2 regions of the Rhodobacter sp. NSM genome follow, and region 1 is predicted to be linked to the other one. Evidence: riboswitches for the same ligand, from Rfam matches in the RefSeq annotation. Region 1 holds a riboswitch; the other holds the start of a gene.
The links. A riboswitch is a leader RNA that binds a small molecule or an ion and turns the genes downstream of it on or off. The one in region 1 is predicted to bind thiamine pyrophosphate.
Positions count from the first base shown of each region.

Region 2: linked by a shared signal. The riboswitch ahead of thiB (thiamine ABC transporter substrate binding subunit) and the one ahead of thiM (hydroxyethylthiazole kinase) in region 1 are both predicted to bind thiamine pyrophosphate.

Region 1 covers NZ_JBQPXH010000004.1:218,889-222,286, forward strand. The annotation lists gene thiD (bifunctional hydroxymethylpyrimidine kinase/phosphomethylpyrimidine kinase) at 1-512, opposite strand, end outside; gene thiE (thiamine phosphate synthase) at 509-1,120, opposite strand; gene thiM (hydroxyethylthiazole kinase) at 1,117-1,905, opposite strand; TPP riboswitch at 1,953-2,049, opposite strand; gene ACTVZP_RS10720 (transglycosylase SLT domain-containing protein) at 2,361-2,813, opposite strand; gene ACTVZP_RS10725 (inositol monophosphatase family protein) at 2,810-3,398, opposite strand, start outside.
Region 2 covers NZ_JBQPXH010000002.1:17,759-21,156, forward strand. The annotation lists gene ACTVZP_RS04590 (thiamine/thiamine pyrophosphate ABC transporter permease ThiP) at 1-1,065, opposite strand, end outside; gene thiB (thiamine ABC transporter substrate binding subunit) at 1,041-2,024, opposite strand; TPP riboswitch at 2,058-2,156, opposite strand; gene aroC (chorismate synthase) at 2,271-3,371, shown strand; gene ACTVZP_RS04605 (DMT family transporter) at 3,390-3,398, opposite strand, start outside.

The DNA of each region.
Region 1 (3,398 bases):
ACCGCCTGCGGCCCGAGCGCGAGCAGCGCGCGCGCCTGACGCTCCATCCCGCAGCGATCGGCCACTTCGGCCTCGCCCAGCAGGTCCGCGGCCTCGGGCAGGTTGGGCGTGACGATCCGCGCCAGCGGCAGGAGCCTGCGGCGCAATGCCTCCACCGCTTCGGCGGCGAGCAACCGGTCGCCACCCTTGGCCACCATCACCGGATCGAGCACCACCGGCGCGTCCCTGGTTGCCAGAGCCTCGGCCACCGCCTCGGTGGTCTCCGCGGTGCCGAGCATGCCGATCTTCACCGCATCCACGCGCACATCCGCGAAAATCGCGCTTATCTGCGCCGTCACGAAGCCGGGCGGGACGAGTTCTATGCCCGTGACACCGCGCGTGTTCTGCGCCGTCAGGGCCGTCAGCACCGCCATGCCATAGCCGCCGTTGGCCCCGATGGCCTTGATGTCGGCCTGAATGCCGGCGCCGCCCGAAGGATCCGAGCCTGCGATGGAGAGGATGTTCGGGATCATGCGCGCCCCCATTCCTCGGCAAGGGCACGGGCGGCCGCCTCGGGATCCGCGGCGGCGCCGATGGCCGAGACGACGGCCATGCCGGCGGCGCCCGCCTGTTTCACGGCGCGCGCGTCGCCCGGTCCGAGGCCTCCGATGGCGACGGCCGGCACGGGTGCTGCGCGCACAAGCCGCGCGAGGCCGTCGAAGCCGACGGGCATCGCATGGTCGGGCTTCGATGCCGTGGCCCGCACCGGCCCCGCGCCCACGTAGTCCAGGATCCCCAGAGGCAAAGCCTCCAGATGGCGCATCTCCTCGACCGACAGGCCCAGGATCAGGTCGGGCCCGATCCGCCGCCGCGCCTCCTCGATGCCGAGGTCGCCCTGCCCCACGTGAAGCCCTGCGGCTCCCGAGGAAAGCGCGACCTCCACCCGGTCGTTCACGATCAGCGGCACACCGAACGGGTCGAGCGCCGCGATCAGCCGGCGCGCGACGGGGATCAGTTCGTCGTCGCTGCGCCGCTTGTCGCGGAGCTGGACCAGCGTCGCCCCGCCGCGGACGGCAGCGAGCGCGAGCGCCTCGAGATCCTCGGCGCCATCGGGCGTCACGAAGTAAAGCGTGAGGTTCATGCGGCCTCCAGTCTCGCGCCCCGGTCGAGATCCTCGGGCGAGAGCCTGTGGAGCGCGTCGAGGAAGGCAACCTGGAAGCTTCCCGGACCCTCGGCGCCGCGGGCGGCCTCTTCGCCTGCGAGGCCGAAGAAGGCGAGCGCCGCCGCCGTCGCCTCCAGCGGCGGCTGGCCTGCCACGAAGGCGCCGACAACGCCGGTCAGCGAGCAGCCGAGCGCGGTCACCTTCGGCATGAGCGCATGCCCGTTGGCGCAGCGGAAGCCACGCTTGCCGTCGGTCACGAAGTCCATCGGCCCCGTCACCGCAACCACGGCCCCTGAGGATTGCGCAAGCCGCAGGGCGGCCTCCTCGGCCTCGGAGACGGAGTCGGCGCTGTCTGCCCCCTTGCCTCTCGCTGCGGCTCCCGCCAGAGCGAGGATCTCCGACGCATTTCCGCGTATCACGCCGGGCTTCAGTGCCAGAAGGCGCGCGCCGATGTCGCGCCGGAAGGCCGTCGCGCCTACCGCCACCGGGTCGAGCACCCAGGGCCGACCGGCCGCCATCGCGCCCTGCGCCGCGGCTTCCATGCCCTCCAGCCAGCGCGGGCTGGGCGTGCCCATGTTGATCGTCACCGCCTGCGCGATGCCGGCGAATTCGCCGGATTCCTCGGCGTCATGCACCATGGCGGGCGAGGCGCCCGCAGCCAGCAGCACATTCGCCACGGTGTTCATGGCGACGAAATTCGTGATGCACTGCACCAGCGGCGCGTTGCTTCGCATGGTCTCGAGATAGCTTCCGCAGCGGTCCATCGCTCTCCTTCCATCACGGAACGAGACGGAATGACTCCAGGTGCGGAACCTGCATCATCGCGACTTCCTCCGCCAGCATGACCTGGTTCAGGTTCTAAGGGTGCTTCTCAGCCCGGATGTGTCCGGACGCCCCTGTCACTGGCATCAGGCTTAGCGCGAAGCGGCCGCGGGGCGCAAGGACTCTCGGGGCAGAACGCAGGGCGTCGAGATCGGGCTGCGGGATCCTGCGACGGAAGGGGCTCCTGCCATTCGCGAAGCGCGAATGGCAGGAGCTCCGGACGGGTCGGTCGCCCGCCCCCGAGCGTGCCGCAACGGACGGAGCACCCCCCGCCGGAATCACAGATTGCAGAAGGCTGCCAGATGGCGCGACCTGCCATCGGCTCTCGCGTGGCAGTCAGATGCACCAATCACTTTGGACGATCTGAAGGTCCGATGCTCGCACCGCACTGACAGCCTCAGCGCAGCCCGGTCTCTTCCAGAAGGCCGAGACGCTTGGCTTCGTAGTAATAGCCGTTGCGATACCACTGGATCGCCCGCTCCTCATCGCCGCGCGATACGAGCCACGCGCCCCGGAGGTATTTCCCGCCATAGGTGAGGTTCGTCCTGGCATCGAGCAGGCTGTCGGGCGTGCCATCATAACCCATGGTCCGGGCCGTCTGCGGATGGATCTGCATCAGCCCCATGTAGGGGCCGTTCCGGGCCGCCGGGTTGTAGCCGCTTTCGCCCCGCACCACGCGGTGCATCAGAGATGGCGGCACCTGATAGAGCCTCGCGAAGTCGCTCACCATCCGCATCACCTCGGGCTGCCCCGAAGCCCCCTGGCGCTGAACCGGCTCTCTGGCGCTTCCGCCGCAGCCTGCCAGCACCAGCGCCGCCGCAACCAGCGCGGCGCCCGTCATACCCTTCATCCTGCCTGTCCCTCTGCTGCCTTCACGACGGCTGTCAGATCGTCCCACACCTTCGGTGCGGCGACGAGCACCATGCCACCGGCCGCGTCCTCGGGGAAGGGGGCAGTGCGCCCCCCGGCCTCCTCGACCATCAGCATGGCGGCAAGGCAGTCCCAGGGGTTCATGTGCGGCTCGTAATAGCCGCCGAGACGTCCGGCGGCGACCGAGGCCAGCATGATCGCCCCCGATCCGTTGCGATAGAAGATCCCGCCGCGCCGCATCAGCTCGCGCACCAGCGCCGAGGCAAAATCCGCAGAGGTGCGGTGGCTCGCGCCGAGCGCCACGTTGCAATTGCCGATCACCAGATCCTCGCGCGCGCGAAGCCGCTGGCCGTTGAGGAAGGCGCCCTGCCCGCGCCGCGCGGTGAAGGTCTCGTGCGCAAGCGGATGTTCGATGACGCCAGCGACCGTTCGGCCAGCCTCTTGCAGCGCGATCACCACGCACCAGTGCGGCAGCCCGGCAAGGAAGGGCGCGGTGCCGTCGATCGGGTCGATCACCCAGGTGAAACCGGACCGGCCCTCCTGCGCCCCGTGTTCCTCGCCGAGG
Region 2 (3,398 bases), on a different contig from region 1:
CACGAGGGACGAGGCGGCGAGCGGCAGCGTCGCGACGAGCCCGAAGCGCGGCGAGGCAAGCGAAAGCACCAGCGCACCCGTCGTGGCAAGGAACGAGGACGGCAGCGCCACCGCCAGGGAACGGGCTGCCGCGGCCCAGACCTCGGTCGGCAGATCGAGGAGGCCCGGCAGGCCCCGCGCGACGACCATGGCCAGCGGCAGCAGAAGGAAGGCGGTGGCCCCGACCAGCACGGCGGCATCCGTCACCCGTCGCCAGCCCTTCGGTGCGAAGGGCACCGGTGCGCGGTCGAGCCCCGCGCCGAAGGCGGAGGGCAGGACCAGGGCGCCCGTCGCCAGAACCGCCGCGCCACAGAGCGCGAATTGCAGCGTCGCCAGCAAGGCGGCCCTCCCGAGGTCGAACTCGAACCGAAGCGCCTGGTAGATCGCCAGTTCCACCGTCGTCGCGCGCGGCCCGCCCCCGAGCGTCAGCGCCACTGCAAAACTCGAGAGGCAGGTCACGAAGACGACCAGCGCCACGCCCGGTAGAACCTCGCGCAGCATCGGCCGCTCGAGGTGCCGCGCGACATCGGCCGGCCCGAAGCCGAGCGAGGCCGCGAGGCGGAACCGCTCCGAGGGGATCGCAAGCCAGCCCTGCAGGATCAGCCGGACGGCGAAGGGCATGTTGAAGAAGACATGGGCCAGCACCACCCCGTGCAGGCCGTAGACCGACAGGGCGGGCAGCCCCAGCGTTTCGAGCGCCCGGTTCAGCAGGCCCGCGCGCCCGAAGACGGCGATCAGCCCGAGCACCGCCACGATCACCGGCAGCAGGAAGGGTGCGCCGAGCAACGCGATCAGGAGGCCCCTGCCAGGGAAACGGCGCCGCGCCAGCGCCCGCGCAACCGGCACGGCGAGAGCGACCGAGACGAGCGACGAGAGCGCCGCCTGCAGGATGGTGAAGCGCAGGGCAGCCCAGTCGGCCGGCCCGAGCGCTCCGCCTCCGGCCCGCGCCATCACGCGCGCGAGCGGGATGAACGTCACGACGGCCAGCGCCGCCGCGACGATCAGCGCGCCAGCGCTTCTTGCCATTCGGCGAGGGCCTCCGGCCGCAGCGAGAGGGCCTCTTCGGCCGGCAGCAGATGCGAGATCTCGGGCCGCAGGAGCGTCTCGTAGCCCTTGGGCAGACCTCCGGAGGGCAGCTTCGCCGGATACATCCAGTTCGTCGTGGGGATCACCGATTGCACCGGCTCTTCCAGCAGGAAGGCGAGGAAGCGGTCGGCAAGCTCGGGCTGGTCGCTCGAGGCGAGCCTGGCTGCCACTTCGACCTGAAGGTAGTGGCCCTCGCGGAAGGGGGCGGCGGCCTTGCTCTCGTCCTCCTCGGAGATCAGGTGATAGGCGGGCGAGGTCGTGTAGCTCAGCACCATGTCCGCCTCGCCCTCGAGGAAGAGGCCATAGGCCTCGGACCAGCCGGGTGTGACCGTCACGATGTTGTCGGCCAGACCCTGCCAGATCTCCGACGCCCGCGCGCCGTAGGCCGCCTTCACCCACATCAGCAACCCGAGCCCGGGGGTCGAGCTTCGCGGATCCTGGATCACGATCGTCGTGTCAGAGGCCGCCAGTTCCTCGAACGAGGTCGGCACGTTCGCCATGTCCCGGTCATGGACGAAGGCGAACCATCCCCAGTCGAAGGGCAGGAACAGCGGGTCGTCCCATGCAACCGGAAGGTCAAGCGGGGCCGTCACCCCATAAGGGGCAAAGAGGCCCGTCGCGGCCGCGGCCGCCGTCAGGTTGGTGTCGAGACCCACGACCACGTCGACCTCGGTCCGCGCACCCTCGAGCTGGAGCCGCGCGAGGAGAGCCGCCCCGTCGCCGGCAGCGGTAAAGCGCAGGTCGCAACCGCAGACCTCCTCGAAGGCCTTCTCGACCGCAGGTCCGGGCCCCCATTCCGAGGTAAAGCTGTCGTAGGTCAGAACCGTGAGGACGGGCGTCTGCGCCTCGGCCAGTCCCGCCGACAGCATGACACCCGCAGCAAGCATCGGAAGTCTCATCTCATCCTCCTCTTCGACGCGAACGGAACGGGATGAGGAGCCATGCACCTTCCCTCCGCCGGTCCTAACCGGGTCAGGTTCAACGGGTTCGCGCGTGCGTCTCAGCCCTTTCGGGCACCCCGAGGTGGTAACGACCATAGCGGCGCGGCCCGCTGCCGCAACAGGAAACGGGCGACCGGACGAGAATCCGGTTCCCCGGCGGCCGCATCTGTCCTATGGCTCGGCGCCAAACGGGGGACGGATGTCATGAGCTTCAACACCTTCGGCCACATCTTCCGCGTCACGACCTGGGGCGAAAGCCACGGGCCCGCGCTCGGCGCGACGGTGGACGGTTGCCCGCCGGGCGTGACGATCGAGGCCGAGGCGATCCAGACCTGGCTCGACCGCCGGAAGCCCGGGCAGAGCCGCTTCACCACCCAGCGGCAGGAGGCGGACGCGGTGAAGATCCTGTCGGGCACCTTCGAGGGGCGCTCGACCGGGACACCGATCCAGCTGATGATCGAGAACACCGACCAGCGGTCCAAGGACTACGGCGAGATCGCCCACAGCTTCCGCCCCGGCCATGCCGACATCACCTATCACTGGAAATACGGGCTGAGGGACTATCGCGGCGGCGGGCGGTCCTCGGCGCGCGAGACGGCGGCACGGGTGGCTGCGGGTGGCGTCGCCCGGGCGGCGCTGGCGGAACTGGTGCCGGATCTCCGTATCACGGGCTACATGGTCCAGATCGGCCCCCATGCCATCGATCCCGCGCGGTTCGACGCGGCCGAGATCGAGCGCAACCCGTTCTGGTGCCCCGATCCCGATACAGCCGCGCTCTGGTCCGAGTATCTCGACGGGCTCCGCAAGGCGCAGGACTCGGTAGGAGCCATCGTGGAGATCCGCGCCTCGGGCGTGCCGGCGGGCCTCGGCGCCCCGATCTACGGCAAGCTCGACAGCGACCTCGCCGCGGCCATGATGACGATCAACGCGGTGAAGGGTGTCGAGATCGGCGAGGGCATGGCCGCGGCCGGCCTCACCGGCAGCGCGAATGCAGACGAGATCCGCATGGGGCCGGATGGGCCGGAGTTCCTCTCGAACCACGCCGGAGGCATCCTTGGCGGCATCTCGACCGGGCAGGACGTGGTGGTGCGCTTCGCCGTGAAGCCCACCTCCTCGATCCTGACGCCGAGGCGGTCGATCACGACCGACGGGCGCGAGATCGAGGTGGTGACAAAGGGCCGTCACGATCCCTGCGTCGGCATCCGTGCCGTTCCGGTGGGCGAGGCGATGATGGCCTGCGTGCTGCTCGACCACCTGCTTCTCGACCGCGGTCAGACCGGAGGCCAGCGCGGCCGGATCGGCTGAGCGCGGGCGCGGCCCGTTCTAGCGCCT